DNA from 3 places in the Colwellia meonggei genome. Region 2 is predicted to be linked to each of the others. Evidence: predicted binding sites of a transcription regulator. Region 2 holds the regulator's gene; each other region holds the start of a gene.
What was found. The regulator LexA, encoded in region 2, represses DNA repair genes until DNA is damaged. The targets are predictions, from matches to a motif close to TACTGTATNNNNATACAGTA.
Positions count from the first base shown of each region.

Region 1 (5,844 bases), on a different contig from region 2:
GTATATGATCCTGATTTACAAGAAGTATTAAAGAAAGCGAATACCTTACGTAATGAATTTTGTGTACAAGTTAAAGGCAAGGTTCGTGCACGTCCTGAAGGTCAAGTGAACAAAGACATGGCAACCGGTGGCATTGAAGTATTAGGTTTAGAATTAACTATTCTCAATAAAGCTGCACCGTTACCACTAGATTCAAACCAGAAAAACTCAGAAGAGCAACGTTTAAAATATCGTTACTTAGATTTACGCCGTCCAGAAATGACAGAGCGTATGCGCTTTCGTGCAAAAGTGACTTCTGCGGTTCGTGCATCATTAGAAACACAAGGCTTCTTAGATATAGAAACGCCAATTCTAACGGCTGCAACACCTGAAGGTGCTCGTGACTACCTAGTGCCAAGCCGTACACATAAAGGTCAATTTTTCGCATTGCCACAATCACCACAATTATTTAAGCAATTGTTAATGATGTCAGGCATGGAACGTTACTATCAAATCGTTAAATGTTTCCGCGATGAAGATTTACGTGCTGACCGTCAACCAGAATTCACGCAAATTGATATTGAAACGTCATTCATGAACTCAGATCAAGTAATGGAAGTTACTGAAACTATGATCCGTGAATTATTCCAAACTATGCTTGACGTTGATTTAGGTGAGTTCCCACGCATGCCTTACTCTGAGGCTATGTCTCGTTTTGGTAGCGATAAGCCTGACTTACGAAATCCATTAGAAATTGTTGACGTTGCTGATATCTTAAAAGATGTTGAGTTTAAGGTTTTCTCAGGGCCTGCAAATGACGATAAAGGCCGTGTAGCTGTTCTTTGTGTGCCTCAAGGTGCATCTAAATTCTCACGTAAAGGTCTTGATGAATTAACTAAGTATGTTGGCATTTATGGTGCTAAAGGTATGCCTTGGTTAAAAGTGAATGACATTGACGCTGGTATGGAAGGACTGCAGTCTCCAATTTTAAAATTCTTATCTGAAGATGCCGCTAAAGCCTTACTTGAGCGTGTGAATGCTAAAACTGGCGATATCATTTTCTTTGGTGCTGATCAGTACAATGTAGTAAGTGAATCACTTGGCGCATTACGCCTTAAATTAGGTGAAGACTTAGACTTATTACAAGGTGACTGGAAACCTCTTTGGGTTGTTGACTTCCCAATGTTTGAAGAAGTTGATGGTCAAATGCATGCCATTCATCACCCGTTTACAGCACCAACGAATTTAACTGCACAAGAATTAGAAGCAAACCCTGTTGGCGCGCTATCTGATGCTTACGATATGGTTTTAAATGGCTGTGAACTTGGCGGTGGCTCGGTTCGTATTCATAACCAAGACATGCAAGCAGCAGTATTTAGAATTTTGGGTATTAGCGATGAAGAAGCTCAAGAGAAATTTGGCTTCTTACTAGAAGCATTGCAATACGGTGCTCCACCACATGCTGGTTTAGCATTCGGTTTAGACCGTTTGGTAATGCTAATGACAGGTGCAAGCTCTATTCGTGACGTTATGGCGTTCCCGAAAACGACTACCGCGGCATGTCCATTAACAAATGCTCCGGGCCATGCAAACCCGGAACAATTAACTGAGCTAGGTATTACTCGCATAGAAGAGCCCACAGCAGAAGAAAAAGCAGAGTAATTTTACAAAAAAGTTATTTCTGTCGGTGAATGCCAGACAGTAAATTCAATAAAACGCACTTATAAATGCTAGGTAGGCTTTATTAGTGCGTTTTTTTTCATTAGCATTATTACTGTTATACGTATCAAGCGTATTTAGTGAAGGTAAATTCTTAGTGACTATAATTTTAGGTATAGATCCTGGTTCACGAATTACAGGTTATGGCGTGATCAAGCAAGATGGCCGGAATTTTACTTATCTCGGCAGCGGTTGTATTAAAGCGATTGCCGCTGGTGATGAGTTAGGGCCGCGCTTACAAACTATATTTGCTGGTGTAAGTGAACTTATTTTGCAATTTAGCCCTGACATGTTTGCCATAGAGCAGGTTTTTATGGGAGTAAACCCAGGAGGAGCACTAAAGTTAGGGCAAGCCCGAGGTGCTGCTATAGTTGCTGCTACCAATACAGGACTGAGTGTAGCTGAATATTCTGCACGACAAATTAAGCAATCTGTTGTTGGCACTGGCGCTGCTGATAAAGCTCAAGTTCAACATATGGTTAAAACTATTTTGAAATTACCTGGTACACCGCAAGCGGATGCCGCCGATGCATTAGCAGTTGCTTTGTGCCACGCCCATAGCCATGACTCCATTACCAAAATGTCAGGCCAAGCCAGTAAAACAGTGAGAGGGCGCTTACGTTAGCGTTGAAAACTTACTACTTGGATACGCTGTCTTATTAAAAATAATGACATCAAACTTTACTGTATAAATATCTAGTGTTATGGTGGCGAACATTATCACAACTAAGTTATAGGTTAAGGCAGTGATCGGACGTTTACGCGGTATTTTAGTAGAAAAAACAGCACCTGAAATTTTAATTGAATGCCACGGCATTGGTTATGAGGTCACTATGCCCATGACCAGCATTTATGCATTGCCAGAACTTAATCAAGAAGCAACCCTATACACACATTTTGTTGTGCGTGAAGATGCACAGTTACTCTACGGCTTTGCCAATAAAGTCGAACGTAAATTATTTCGTTTATTGATCAAAGTTAATGGTGTTGGGCCAAAGTTAGCATTAGCTATTTTGTCAGGAATGTCGGCAGACCAATTTGTAAGTTGTGTTATTCATGACGATTTAACAACGATAGTTAAAATTCCAGGGGTCGGCAAAAAAACTGCTGAGCGCTTATTAATTGAAATGCGCGATAGACTCAAAGATTGGCAAACCGACAGTAGTGATGCGTTATCACATATGATGCCAATGAATGTTAAACAAGAGAATAGTTTTGTTAATGATACGAAAGGCGATGCTATTAACGCATTAGTTTCATTAGGTTATAGTCAACAACAAGCCGATAAAGCTGTTAAATCGGTATTTGACGCTGATAAAAATAGTGAAGACTTGATCCGTGATGCGCTAAAAGCAATGTTATAATTATTGCAAAAGCTATTTACTAACTGAATTACTTAACCGTAAAGTTAAATTTTCCAAGAGTACAACATGATAGAAGCAGATAGATTAATAGAGCCAGTAGCGAGCCGTGAAGATGAATCGGTAGATAGAGCTATTAGGCCCAAAATGTTGTCTGACTATACAGGGCAAGCGCACGTAAAGTCACAAATGGAAATATTCATAGCAGCGGCATTAAAGCGTGAAGAACCACTTGATCATCTTCTTATCTTTGGCCCTCCTGGTTTAGGTAAAACCACATTAGCCAATATTGTTGCTAATGAAATGGGGGTGAATATCCGTACAACCTCGGGGCCGGTATTAGAAAAAGCCGGAGATTTAGCGGCGCTGCTAACAAACCTTGAAGAAAATGATGTTTTATTTATTGATGAAATTCATCGTTTAAGTCCTGTTGTTGAAGAAATCCTTTACCCTGCAATGGAAGATTATCAGCTTGATATCATGATTGGTGAAGGGCCGGCTGCTCGCTCGATTAAACTAGACTTACCGCCATTTACCCTAATTGGCGCAACAACACGCGCTGGTGCTTTAACTTCTCCACTAAGAGATCGTTTTGGTATTGTGCAGCGATTAGAGTTTTATAGTACAAAAGACTTAACCGAAATTGTTGTGCGCTCTGCACATTTTTTGAATTTGGCTATTGACCAAGAAGGCGCTTTTGAAGTGGCAAAGCGCTCACGTGGCACGCCTCGAATAGCAAACCGGTTATTACGTCGCGTGCGCGATTACGCTGATGTGAAAACAGGTGGCGTGGTTAGTAAAACTACTGCAGCGAAAGCACTAGATATGCTTGAGGTTGATAATGAAGGTTTTGATTTAATGGACCGTAAGTTACTTGAAGCCATTATTGATAAGTTTAATGGTGGCCCTGTAGGTTTAGATAATGTTGCTGCCGCCATTGGCGAAGAAAGAGAAACCATTGAAGATGTCTTAGAGCCATTTTTAATTCAACAAGGTTTTTTACAGCGTACACCACGAGGGCGCATTGCCACGAGCCGAGCTTATTTACATTTTGGTTTGGACTTCCCTAATTAAGATATCTGGCATTTGTAATATAAAGCCTAATAATAAAAAAGCACCTACGGGTGCTTTTTTATTATTAGAGATACCTACTTTGCTCAAGCCAGCTAATAGTAACGTCAGAAAATTAATGAGGGTAAGAAAAGAGAATGAAAAATTATTATGCCGTATTATTTGTGATTGTGGCGCTAAATACTAAGCATGAAAACGTATGGTAAATTTTAGGCAAAAAAAAGCCCACATAAAACTATGTGGGCCAACTTAGAATGTAAGTTGATAGAAGGAAATTAGGTTCCCAGGAAATATGTCAGAGAGAAAGGTAACAATACCTATTCAAAATTCATGGGCTATGGGGAATATTCGTCAGCGAAACAAACATTCTGCGCTAGCTCAGAAAACAAAGGTATTCTAGTCCGATGAGTGAAAATGGACAAACGAATTAAATTTATATTAGTCATTAGAAAAACTAATGCGAAATGTTTTTGATAGGTTCACTTGGCCACAACTTTTGATGTGTTGCCATTTGCAGACAAGTTTTTATAAATATTGGCATATGCGAGCTAATTGGAAAATATTGCAGAATTTGTTACAAAGATTCGCGCTTAACCCTTGTGAGACGTGAGGTTTATCTATTACTATAGACCAATAAAATTTTTACCTAAGAATATTAGAAGTTATTAATGTCATTAAGTAGTCACCAGCACGCGATTCGCGTTTATTACGAAGATACCGATGCTGGTGGGATCGTGTATTACGCAAACTATTTAAAGTTTTTTGAGCGAGCTCGCACTGAGTGGTTACGTGCGCTTGGTATTAATCAATCAATATTTTTAGAACAAAACATTGGCTTTGTGGTCACAAAGGTAGAAATGGACAATAAAGCATCGGCAAAATTAGATGATTTATTGACGATAACAACCACAATAAGCCGATTAAAATCTGCCAGTTTGGTATTTTCTCAGCAACTTGTTAATCAGCATCAGCAAATATTATGCACTGCTGTTATTAAAGTTGCGTGTGTCGATTTATCCATTGCTAAACCCTGCATTATTCCGAAAAGCATATTAGGAGCATTAAAACGTGTCAGCTGAACTCTCATTTTTTGATTTATTTATCGAAGCAAGTTTATTGGTTAAATTGGTAATGTTGACCTTATTAGGGTTTTCTATTGCCTGTTGGGCAATGATCTTTCAACGTAGAAAAGTACTAAATGCTGCCCGTGAACAATTGCAAAGTTTTGAAGATAAATTTTGGAGTGGCGCTGACTTAAGTAAGCTTTATAGTGAAGTGTCTGCAAAAGAGCAGGTAGATGGTATTGAAAACTTATTTGTTTCAGGCTTTCGTGAATTTGCCCGTTTACGAAAAACACATGCTTATTCGCCACAAATTATTGTTGATGGTACCCATCGTGCAATGAGAGTTGCACTTTCTCGCGAGGTTGATAGTTTAGAAACTCACTTACCATTTATGGCCACAGTAGGCTCTATTAGTCCTTATATTGGTTTATTTGGTACTGTTTGGGGCATTATGAATTCGTTTATTGCCTTAGGTGCGGTTGAACAAGCAACGCTTGCTATGGTTGCACCGGGTATTGCCGAAGCGTTAATTGCCACAGCTATGGGGCTATTTGCAGCAATTCCTGCAGTAATGGCATATAACCGTTTTAGTCATAATGTTGAAAAGCTAGAAAATAGTTACGGCAACTTTATGGAAGAATTTTCGAGTA
Region 1 is NZ_BAAJLZ010000001.1:1,343,455-1,349,298, forward strand. Features, by position in the region: gene aspS (aspartate--tRNA ligase) at 1-1,641, shown strand, start outside; gene ruvC (crossover junction endodeoxyribonuclease RuvC) at 1,796-2,323, shown strand; gene ruvA (Holliday junction branch migration protein RuvA) at 2,445-3,062, shown strand; gene ruvB (Holliday junction branch migration DNA helicase RuvB) at 3,129-4,133, shown strand; gene ybgC (tol-pal system-associated acyl-CoA thioesterase) at 4,799-5,209, shown strand; gene tolQ (protein TolQ) at 5,199-5,844, shown strand, end outside.
Region 1: ruvA (Holliday junction branch migration protein RuvA) is a predicted target of LexA. The motif match lies at 2,381-2,400, and genes of this name have one in related genera.

Region 2 (5,844 bases):
CGAGGCATACCTGCCAATCCTAAAAAGTGCATTGGGAAGAACAATAAGTTGACCGAAACCAATGAACACCAAAAGTGCCATTTACTTAAGCTATCGTTATACATATGCCCAGTCCATTTCGGTAGCCAGTAATATGCACCAGCAAAAATAGAAAATAAGGCACCTGTTACGAGTACATAGTGGAAATGAGCAACAACAAAATAAGTGTCATGGTATTGGAAATCAACTGGTGTCATAGCTAGCATCAAGCCAGAGAAACCACCAATGGTAAATAGAATAACAAAGGCAATTGAAAACAACATTGGGGTTTCAAAGCTAATTGCTCCACGCCACATAGTTGCTGCCCAGTTGAATACTTTCACTCCCGTAGGTACCGCAATTAGCATAGTACAGTACATAAAGAACAATTCACCAAACAAAGGCATACCTGTGGTAAACATATGATGTGCCCAAACGATGAAAGACAAGAAAGCAATCGACGCTGTTGCGTATACCATAGAGCTATAACCAAATAGCTTCTTACGAGAGAAAGCAGGAATGGTTGTAGAAACAATACCAAATGCTGGCAAAATCATGATATAGACTTCAGGGTGCCCGAAGAACCAGAAAATATGCTGGAACATTACCGGATCACCACCACCAGCAGCATCAAAGAAACTTGTGCCGAAATAGGTATCTGTTAAAACCATAGTAACAGTTCCGGCGAGTACCGGCATAACCGCTATTAATAAATAGGCCGTAATGAAGAATGTCCAAACAAACAATGGCATTTTCATATATGTCATGCCTGGAGCACGCATATTCATGATAGTTACCACAATATTAATTGCACCCATAATTGAGGATATCCCCATGATATGAACAGCAAAAACAAAGAAAGCTGTGCTACCGTTACTATAGGTTGTCGATAACGGTGCGTAGAATGTCCAACCAAAGTTTGGTGCACCACTTTCCATAAAGAAAGACGCTAATAAAATACTAAAAGCGAATGGTAGAATCCAAAAACTCCAGTTGTTTAATCGCGGTAGAGCCATATCTGGAGCACCTACCATCATAGGTAACATCCAGTTAGCTAAGCCTGTAAAGGCTGGCATAATGGCACCAAAAACCATAATCAGACCATGTACAGTAGTCATTTGGTTAAAGAAGTCAGGCTCAACTATCTGTAATCCTGGTTGAAAAAGCTCGGCACGTATAACAAGTGCCATTGCCCCACCAGTTAAAAACATGATAAATGAGAACCATAAATATAGTGAACCAATATCTTTATGGTTTGTGGTATATAACCAGCGCTTAAGGCCAGTCATTTTATGATCGTGATGATCATCGCCATGTGAATCATGCTCTGATTGATCATTAATTGCATCTGTAGTCATTATAACGCCTCCCTACTTCGCACTAGCAGCAACATCTGCTGGCTGGACTAAATCACCGGTATTATTTCCCCAAGCATTACGCTCATAGGTAACTACCGCGGCAATTTGCGTTTTCGTTAATTGGCCGCCAAAAGCTGCCATCGATGGATTTTTCTTGCTACCGTTTACGACCATATCAATATGTGTAGCAACATCACCTTTGACAATCGCACTATCTTTTAGTCCTGGGAATACTGGAGCCATACCTTCACCATTCGCTTGGTGACAAGCAACGCAGGCACTCATATAAACTTTTTCGCCCATGCTCATCAATTCATCTTGAGTGTAAACTTTAGACAAATCTTCTTCAGGAATAACTTTCGCAACTTCTTCTTTTATTTCTGCTACTGCGTCTTTTACCGTATCAGTTGCACTTTCAATAGCACCACCAACAGCGGCTTTAACATCAGAGGCTTGAACGGCGTCACCGGTATTATTACCCCAAGCATTACGCTCATAAGTTACAACAGCAGCAATCTCTTTTAAGCTTAATTGCTTGCCATAACCTTGCATACCTGTGCCAGCTATACCATTGTAAACAATGTTAATATGCTCATTTGCAGGTCCTGTTGTTGCAATCGCACTACCTTTAAGTGCTGGAAATGCTGGTGGTAAACCTTGACCACTGACTTGGTGACATGCTGCACAATATGCGGTGTATGTTGTTTCACCAAGCTGCATTAATTCATCCATAGAAACAGATGCATTTAACGATGCCGCTTCTGCAGCTGCTGCATTAGCTTTCAATTGTTTCTGCTCATCAACCCAAAGCGCATAATCAGCTTCCGATTTAACTTCCACTACAATTGGCATAAAGCCGTGGTCTTTACCACAAAGTTCAGCACATTGGCCACGATAAGTGCCGGGGTTCTCAACTTTAGTCCATGCTTCGTTAATAAAGCCCGGGTTTGCATCTTGTTTAACAGCAAATGCAGGTACCCACCAAGCATGAATAACATCATCTGAAGTTATAACAAAGCGTACTTTTTTATTGGTTGGGATAACTAAAGGTCGGTCAACTTCAAGTAAGTAATTTTCACCTTTTTCAGCAGAGCTGCCGTCAAGGTTTTCGTATTGCTCTCTAGGAGTAGAAAGTACTGAATAAAACTCAATATCTTGATCAAAATATTTATAATGCCACTTCCATTGCGAACCGGTAATTTGCACGGTTAAATCGGCATCATCATTATTCTCCATTTCGATAAGCGTATATGTCGCAGGTACTGCCATGGCGATAAGAATAACGACAGGAATCGCCGTCCATAGAATTTCAATTTTTGTGCTTTCATGGAAGGTTGCTGGTTTAACGCCCTTTGATTTACGGTGAAACACCATAGACCAAAACATGGCTCCAAATACCACAACACCAATAGCCGTACAGATGTAGAGCACCAACATATGTAAATCATATACGTCTCTACTAACGTCCGTAACACCTTTGGTCAAGTTCAGCGGCATATCTGCCCAAACTGAACTAGACAACAAGCCCCCTAGCAACAGCAAACCTAGGTTACGTCTTTTCACTCGACATCTCCTTCACCCTTTAAGGCAAAAACAGCAGCTAATCTTTAATTTACCTTGATAAACCAGTGATTTTGCTCATACATTTATTATTATTTAAGTGGTGCAATTTTGAACAATCGTCAAATGCGCCCTATTGTTATATTTGTACGTTTTCTAGACTAGAATTACTTAAAACTTGATCTGGGTCAATTTAAAATTTCAACGAAGGAAAAAATAAAAGCTAATAAATACAATAGTGTAAAAACACTAAACATGGCTTAAAGCTTATTTTTAAAGGGGTGTAGTGAATGTTCGTTTTTTGTTCATTATGTGATCATGATGCAGAAAATTTAACAAAATCACAACTCAAAAACAGTACAAAAAATAATCTATTATACGCGTTGAGTAACATGAATGATAATTATTCTTAAAAAACAAAGCTTAGAGAAGAGAAATAAACTTAACGAAAGGAAAGTGCAGGTTTCAAATAACAAAAGCCTTTAAAACCTGCACAATAACTAATCAATTTTTAATTTCATTTATTCGATTTAAAGTAAATAGATTTACATCCAATCAGCTGAACGAATAACGCCAACTGCAATACCTTCAACATTAAAATGCTGTGAAGTTAGGTCAACTTCTATTGGTGAGAAATCTTCGTTTTCGGCATGCAAATAAACAACATTTCCTTCACGTTTAAAACGTTTAACTGTTACGTCTTCTTCAACGCGAGCAACGATAACTTGACCATTTTTTACATCAGTTGTTTGATGCACCGCGAGTAAATCACCATCCAAAATACCAATATCTTTCATACTTTCGCCATTTACACGTAGTAAGTAATCGGCGGCTGGATGAAATAAACTGCCGTCGATTTTATAATGCTCTTCGACGTGCTCCTGAGCTAATATTGGCTCACCTGCAGCAACTCGACCAATCAATGGCAAGCCATCTTCTTCAGCAAATTCTTCCGCTAAACGAATGCCACGGGAGGTACCTGGCAACATTTCGATATAACCCTTCTTAGCAAGAGCTTTTAAGTGTTCTTCTGCCGCATTAGCCGATTTAAAACCAAAAAAATCTGCGATTTCCGCTCGTGTAGGTGGCATGCCGGTATCAGAAATTTTTTCTCGGATCAGATCAAATATCTGTTGTTGTCTGGGTGTTAAAGGGCGCATATTTTTTCCTTAAGCAACTATTAGGCAGCCTGTGTTTTTAAACAGTATCACTGTCATTGTATACAGGCTGTAAATAAACGCAAGTTATGATTTACCTTAGCGTAGTTGCCTTTAATCAACTTTCATTTTCACTTTTATAAAAAATGGTAGTTGGTAATCCCCGTAGTTAACGTTCAAGAACAAGTAATCAGTATGTTCAAAGTCAAAGATAAAATTATCAACTTGTAGTCTCAGTTGGATACCATCATCAGTTCGTATAACCTCAGCTACATCGAAAGTATTGCTGGTGTTAGTGGTATCAAGAGACATTGCATCTACCAGACCATGACGATCAGAGAAGATTAAGTTTACCTGGGTCTCAATTCCTTCACGCACAACAATCTCTGTTGAGGTATCTAAAGATAAAGATGTTCTGGCAATAGCTTCTGAAAGTATTGTTACATTGGCTGTTTTAAGCACTTCAGAATTATCGACTAATTTAGCACGGTAAATAATGCTCAAAGTTTGCTGGCCACTAACTCCTGGAGCGATAACTTCAAAGTGTTGCTTTGAATCACTAACTTTAGCGCCTTGAACACCTGAGGTATCCCAAGACCACTCTTTAATCTGCTCATAATCTTCTGTTATCACATTAAAAGTAATGGCTTGTCCTTTCACAGCGACAAGACGAGAAATGGTATAATTCATTTCACTCAATGTTATATCATTTTTAATTGTTAATTCAGTGCTGACAGTTTTACTTAGCTGCCCCATAGTGACCGTTAGTGAAAGTTGCCCACTCACATCAGTATCAACTCTAGGAGCGGAGACACTTAATATTTCATTTTTTGGTGTAAGTAATTCTAACTCTTGGTCAGACGTCCATTGCCACTGATATGAATCGATACTATGTGAACTTTCAATCGTAGGAGTAATCGATGTAGTGCTATCTTCGGTTATTTCAATGTTACTCGGTAGCGACACTTCTAAACTTTGCGAACTTTCAGCTGAAACATATACCTGGCTATTACTGGTAAATTGAATATCATTCTCTGTAATAGCGATAACACTAATTGGAAACTTTGTTAACTCAGTAACGATTGGCGCGGTAAAAGTAGCGGTCATAGTTGTGATATTATTGGTTGTTATAATTTCGGTAATAGCATCTGAAACCATTAGGGATGTTAAATCCCATGCGATAGAGTCTAGCGTGACATTACTCGTTAAACGTGCATTAAGCACAGTAGTATCGCCCGACAAGGTGTCAAATTGCTCTAACAGCTCAATATATACAGTTGGTTCCTCGTTATCATCGGCAGGTGTTATTGTAAGCTCCAGCGTTTTTTCACTACGATGATTAGCACTATCTGTTGCCGATAAACTTAACAACACAACTCTAGTACTAGCAACATCAGGTACAGTAACGGTTGGAGATAAAACATTTTTATCCGAAAATGCTATTTCATCATCATCAGCACTCCACTCAATAACCACGTTATCTCCTTGTGGATCTTGAACATTAGCAATTATAACAATGCTCTCACCACCTCTTGCTTGTTGTGAAGATGCCATAGAAATCACTGGTGCTTGGCTAGCTTGCGCCCCCGCTTGTAATGTCACAGTGATTGTTTGTTGACTTGTATTACCTTGGCTGTCTTTTGCGACAACGGATATAACAATAACTTGTTCTACACTAGAGGTAGGAAAAGAAACATCTACTGATGAGCCTTCTTTAGTTGAAAAGCTCACATTTTCATTGTCACTTTGCC
Region 2 is NZ_BAAJLZ010000010.1:488-6,331, reverse strand. Features, by position in the region: gene ctaD (cytochrome c oxidase subunit I) at 1-1,376, opposite strand, end outside; gene coxB (cytochrome c oxidase subunit II) at 1,389-2,939, opposite strand; gene lexA (transcriptional repressor LexA) at 3,482-4,096, opposite strand; gene AC27E9_RS17385 (Ig-like domain-containing protein) at 4,208-5,844, opposite strand, start outside.

Region 3 (5,844 bases), on a different contig from region 2:
TGAGAAGCCCCCTGTAAAAACGAGAAATTCGACTGGCAATATAATTCAGCGTAGCTCATCAAGCAGTACCATTGACTTAGTATGATTAAGAAAAATAACCATGAACATACCAACGCTTATCTAGCGCTTTATAAACCCAGCAGCACTGCCCTTGTTTTGTCGTGGCAACAAAATAATCACGCTGGTAAGCCTGATCAACCGTTTCTTGATGGTAGCTTGTCACAACTCTCGTATTTAAAGTCGTTGTTTGCTCCCACCAAGCCGTTGTTATACGTTCAGGCCCGTGTAAGATACTGACATGAGTTTGTAATAGCTCTGGCTTATCTAATATAAAACTTGGTCGCAGCGGCATGGGTTTATCAGTTTCTTTGGTAAATGCATGGTTTATATTTGCTGTCCCCCTTTCTTCAGAAGTTTGTAAATTTTTACTGTTTTTATCTTTTTCATGACGAACTGGTAAGGCTTTGGCTTCAATAAAGGGATGGTAAGCTGAAGCCAACTCAACCCGATGATCATTGCCTTGCTGTAAACGCAGCACTTTATTTTGACCTAGCTTATTCGTTAGCAATGAAGCCAGTTGCGCTAATGATAACTGCCCTTGCTTACCTAAAAAAAGATCGTCTACCTCTCCGGTATTTGCTTGCATATCTGCAACAAATAAACTGACTTTGGTAATAGGAGCTTGCAAGTGAATATTAGTTAATTTTAAGGTCACTAAATTTAGCCATTGCTTTGCTAAATACTCACCAGATGCACTACTAACAATAAATGACTGTTGTAAAACATGGCTTAAACCATCTAAGCGTTGATATAAGTACAATGTGAGCTGTTGGCAAATGTAGTCACGACGTATTAAAAAAGCTTCAAGCAATTGTAATAACTGCTGAATTGGTTGTAGCAACACATCTACGTGCGTCATTTCATATAATAATTCAACACTATGATCAAAAATGTGTTTTGGTTGATAGAAAACTAAAGATTTATCAGGGTGCTTACCTGTTAGTTGTGCCAAATAACCTATTGTTTCGCTATCTAGTCGCTTTGCTAAATCTTTTATGGGTATTGCCTGCAATTGAGCAAAAGTGTTAATACCCAAACGTGCTAGAACATGCTTTGTTTTATCATTAATAAACAGTTGCGCAATAGTAAGCTGAGCCATTTTTTCTGTAATAACATTTGGCTTTGTTGTCAATAAATTAATACCAGCGCAAGCAAGTGCTTGTGCTGACATAGGACTGTAACCACAAGCAATTACTGTTTGTACATTAAAAGGTTTTAATACTGCCTTGATGGCCGCAATATAAATATCAAGCTGCTGATAAAGCCGTAACATATCCCCTACCTGCAACGCTAACCCCTGCGGCGGAAATAAAGCAATGTTTGCCGTAACGCTATACAATTGCTCAGCAATGCTTAGTAGGTATGTTTCTTGTTCTTCTCTTTGATATGGCACAACACAAAGTTCATGACTTAAAGATGCCGCCATAGCTAAACCCATGGCAAGTTCTATGCCTTTTGCTTTAGCTGTTTCATTTAACTGTACTATGCGGTTTTTTTTACTATCAACAATCACAATTGCTTGCTGATTTTCAACATTGTGCTTCTTTACCTCCGCAGATTTTGCTGAGCATTGCTCGGCCTGTAAACAGTCAAGCTGTAAGGATGGAAAGTTTATATATAGCCACAACATCACTAATGCCTAATAACAACAAGAAGTAACTAGCAACATTCAATTAATGCTAACACGCTGGTTATAAATGTTTTTTGCTATATTTTTTAGGCGTTGTCGACTAGATAAAGGCACAACAACATTATTAATAACACCATCACTAGCCACCTCTACAGCATGAGCTTTTGCTAAGCTAGGCCATTGTTTGTGCATATTAACTAAGAAGGGTTTACAGGGCCAACCACCAAGCTGCTTTTTCACGTTTACTTTAATGCCACTTGGTTGTGCTTCAAGTGCTAAAGATAATGAAACAGGTAGAGCAAGATCGACGCTATGTGGAGAACGAAAGATGACTTGTACTGCATTACCTGTAACGGCAGCCTGTTTTAACCGTTTTACTTGATGTACCGCAAGCAGCTGTTGCCATAATAATACTGCAAAACAACAACCACTTTTTAAACATTGCTCAGCTGCCCATAGCGACTCTTCTGGCTTTTGTGATGAAATAATTAATAAATTTTCTAATGGAATAGACGCTTGCAATAGCATTAAAGCGTTGACCTGTGCTGGTGGTGCAATAAAAACAAGTTGTCGAGTTTGCTGGTGTTGCGCAAGCTCTGCTTGTAATAAATTAAGTAAATAAGGGAGAAATAACCTTAATTCACCAATACCGTTAATAGTTTTTACCTCTATAACGCCTTGTCGAGGTAAGCCTCCATCTAGATGCTTATTTAACTCTTGGTAGCCACTATCAATGGTTTCAACAACATTTTGCACTTGATCAGCAGGCCAAATTTTACCTTGATGATGCAATTGTTTGATCATTTTATTCATAATCACCACACAACTATACTGTATTTTTATACAGTATAGTTGTGTGGCTTTAAATTAACAAGATACTCAACAACAAAATCAATCAAAAATTGCGCTTATTAGCACTGATATTCGCTAGGTTATTGGAAATAAATAAAATTTTAGTTAATAAAAAAGCAGGCTATTGGCCTGCTTTTAGTTTTATCACTCGCGTGTATTAAAACACGCTAAGTTATTTTTGTGCTCGACGCTGTATAACAGCCTGATCCAGCTCAGATAGTAAAGTTTCAGTATCTTGCCAACCAATACAAGCATCGGTGATACTTTGTCCATAAGTTGCCGCAACACCATTGACTAAGTCTTGACGACCTTCAACTAAGTGACTTTCGACCATAACACCAAAAATATTATTATTACCATCACGCATTTGCTGACAAACATCACGGCAAACTAACATTTGATTTTCAAATTTCTTACTGCTGTTGGCATGGCTAAAATCGATCATGATATTCGTATTCAAGCCTGAGGTATCTAGTTGCTCCGTCACTGCCTTAACACTGTCAGCATCAAAGTTAGTTGTTTTACCACCACGTAGAATAATGTGACAATCTTCATTGCCCGTAGTTTCAACAATCGCTGAATGACCATATTTAGTAACCGATAAAAAGTGGTGAGAAGCACTAGCAGCGCCAATAGCATCAATAGCCACCTTAATAGTACCATCAGTACCATTTTTAAAACCAACAGGGCATGATAAACCTGACGCTAACTCACGGTGTACTTGGCTTTCAGTAGTACGAGCCCCTATTGCACCCCAACACATAAAATCAGCCATGTATTGTGGTGTGATCATATCTAAAAACTCACCTGCGGTAGGTAAGCCTAGGTTATTCAAATCAAGCAGTAATTTACGACCAATACGTAAGCCATCGTTCAGTTTAAAGCTATTGTCCATATAAGGGTCATTAATTAGCCCCTTCCAACCAACGGTTGTTCTTGGCTTTTCAAAGTAAACACGCATAACAATTTCTAAGGTGTCTTGGTATTTTTCCCGTAATTTCACTAAGCGCTCGCCATATTCCAGTGCTGCTTTTGGGTCATGTATTGAACATGGACCAATAACCACGAGTAAACGATCGTCTTGGTTGTTAAAAATTTTACTAATGGCTTGTCTGCCAGCAAAAACCGACTTTGTTGCTTGTTCTGATGATGGAAATCGCTCAAGTAATGCGATAGGAGGTAAAAGTTCTTTGATCTTATTAATACGAACGTCGTCGGTTTGATAAACCATAATGTTTTCTCTTTATACAGCGAATAATTTCTATTTAATATTTACGTCTAGACACCTAGATGATTAGTCCCGCAGTTAATTTATCAGTGTTCTAGCGCTAATAGCAACATAAAATACGAAAAAAGCGGTATAATAGAATTATTCGACATCAAAGAAAGATAAATAAATTTATTCTATAGTGCTTTGGTCGTATTTTTATTAGACATATTTATATAGGTTATCCATACGCATGATCCATTCTTCTTTGCCATTAATTGATTTACACCGTCATTTAGATGGGAATATTCGTCCAAAAACCATTTGGTCACTAGCACAAGAGCATAATATTGCTTTACCTGAAACTAACTTTGAGGCTTTTATTCCGCACGTACAAATTCAAGAAAGTGAAAGTGACTTACTTGCTTTTCTTAGTAAGCTTGATTGGGGTGTAGCTGTACTTAAAACGTTAGACGATTGTAAACGTATTGCCTTTGAAAATGTTGAAGATGCCTTCAATGCTGGTATTAACTATGCAGAATTACGGTTTTCACCTTATTACATGGCAATGAAAAATAACTTAGTTGTTGCTGATGTTGTTGCCGCCGTAATTGATGGTGTAAGTGCCGCATGTAAAGTATATGACGTAAAAATCAACCTTATTGGCATTCTTAGTAGAACCTTTGGTGTTGAAAAGTGCCAAGCAGAATTAAATGCCCTACTAACACATAAGCAACATCTAATTGCGATAGATTTAGCCGGTGATGAATATAACTTTCCTGGAGAATTATTTGTTGAGCACTTTAAGCAAGTACAAGGTGCTGGCTTAAATGTAACTGTGCATGCTGGAGAAGCGGCTGGGCCTGAAAGCATTTGGCAAGCAATAAATCATTTACACGCTCAACGTATTGGCCATGGTGTTGCTTGTTATCAAGATGAAAAATTGATGGATTACATGCAAAAACACGATATTGCCATTGAGTCATGCCTAACATCAAATTATCAAACCGGCACGATTAAAGATTTGTCACAGCACCCTATTAAACATTTTTTAGCACGAGGTTTATTAGTTTGTTTAAATACTGACGACCCAGGTGTACAAGGGGTAGAGCTTAAAAATGAATATAGTGTTGCCCGTGAGACTTTAGGCTTTACAGACCAAAATATACAGCAACTACAAGAAAACTCATTAAAAGCTAGTTTTTTATCGGATAGCGAAAAACGTGCACTAAAAGATAAAATAGTAAATAAATAGCAGAGGTAATGTTGCTGTTGTTAATATTAGGTTAAAATGATCGATTAACAACTCACTAGGAGAACTTATGTTCGAAGTGCTTATTGCAACGATAACAGGCATTATTGTCGGTTTAATATTTTCACTGTTAAAATTACCAGTGCCAGCACCACCGGTTTTATCTGGTATTGCCGGTATTTTCGGTATTTATTTAGGTGGCGTCGGTTATCACTGGATCATCGAACGCTTTTTCAGTTAAAATCCAACTGTAAATAGTTAAAACAAGACACATCAGTAAAACACCCTTGATAGCGGCCGAATCTTCTCGGCAACGGCTAGAAACTTACTGTGATTGAACACCACTAACAAAGGTTAACACTCATGGCAACAGCACACATAGAAGCAAACAACGGCGATTTCGCAAAAACGGTTCTTATGCCGGGCGATCCACTACGCGCAAAATATATTGCAGAGAATTTTCTTGATGACGCAAAATGCGTTACTCGCGTACGTAACATGTTTGGTTACACAGGCACATATAAAGGTAAGTCAGTTTCAGTAATGGGCTCAGGTATGGGCGTACCATCAATTTCAATTTACGCAACAGAGTTATATAAAGACTATGGCGTAGAGAGCATTATTCGTATTGGCTCATGTGGTGCTGTACGTGATGATATAAAAGTACGCGATATTATTATTGGCATGTCAGCTAGCACAGACTCTAATGTTAATCGCTCACGCCTTAATGGCTATGACTTTGCTGCAACGGCTGATTTTGATTTATTACATAAAGTAGTTAAAACAGCTGAAACAACTGGTAAAGGCGTTCGTGTCGGTAATATTTTCACTGCTGATTTATTC
Region 3 is NZ_BAAJLZ010000013.1:36,203-42,046, forward strand. Features, by position in the region: gene AC27E9_RS18580 (error-prone DNA polymerase) at 1-59, opposite strand, end outside; gene AC27E9_RS18585 (Y-family DNA polymerase) at 86-1,690, opposite strand; gene imuA (translesion DNA synthesis-associated protein ImuA) at 1,730-2,503, opposite strand; gene aroG (3-deoxy-7-phosphoheptulonate synthase AroG) at 2,715-3,773, opposite strand; gene add (adenosine deaminase) at 4,003-5,004, shown strand; gene AC27E9_RS18605 (XapX domain-containing protein) at 5,072-5,242, shown strand; gene deoD (purine-nucleoside phosphorylase) at 5,365-5,844, shown strand, end outside.
Region 3: imuA (translesion DNA synthesis-associated protein ImuA) is a predicted target of LexA. The motif match lies at 2,520-2,539, and genes of this name have one in related genera.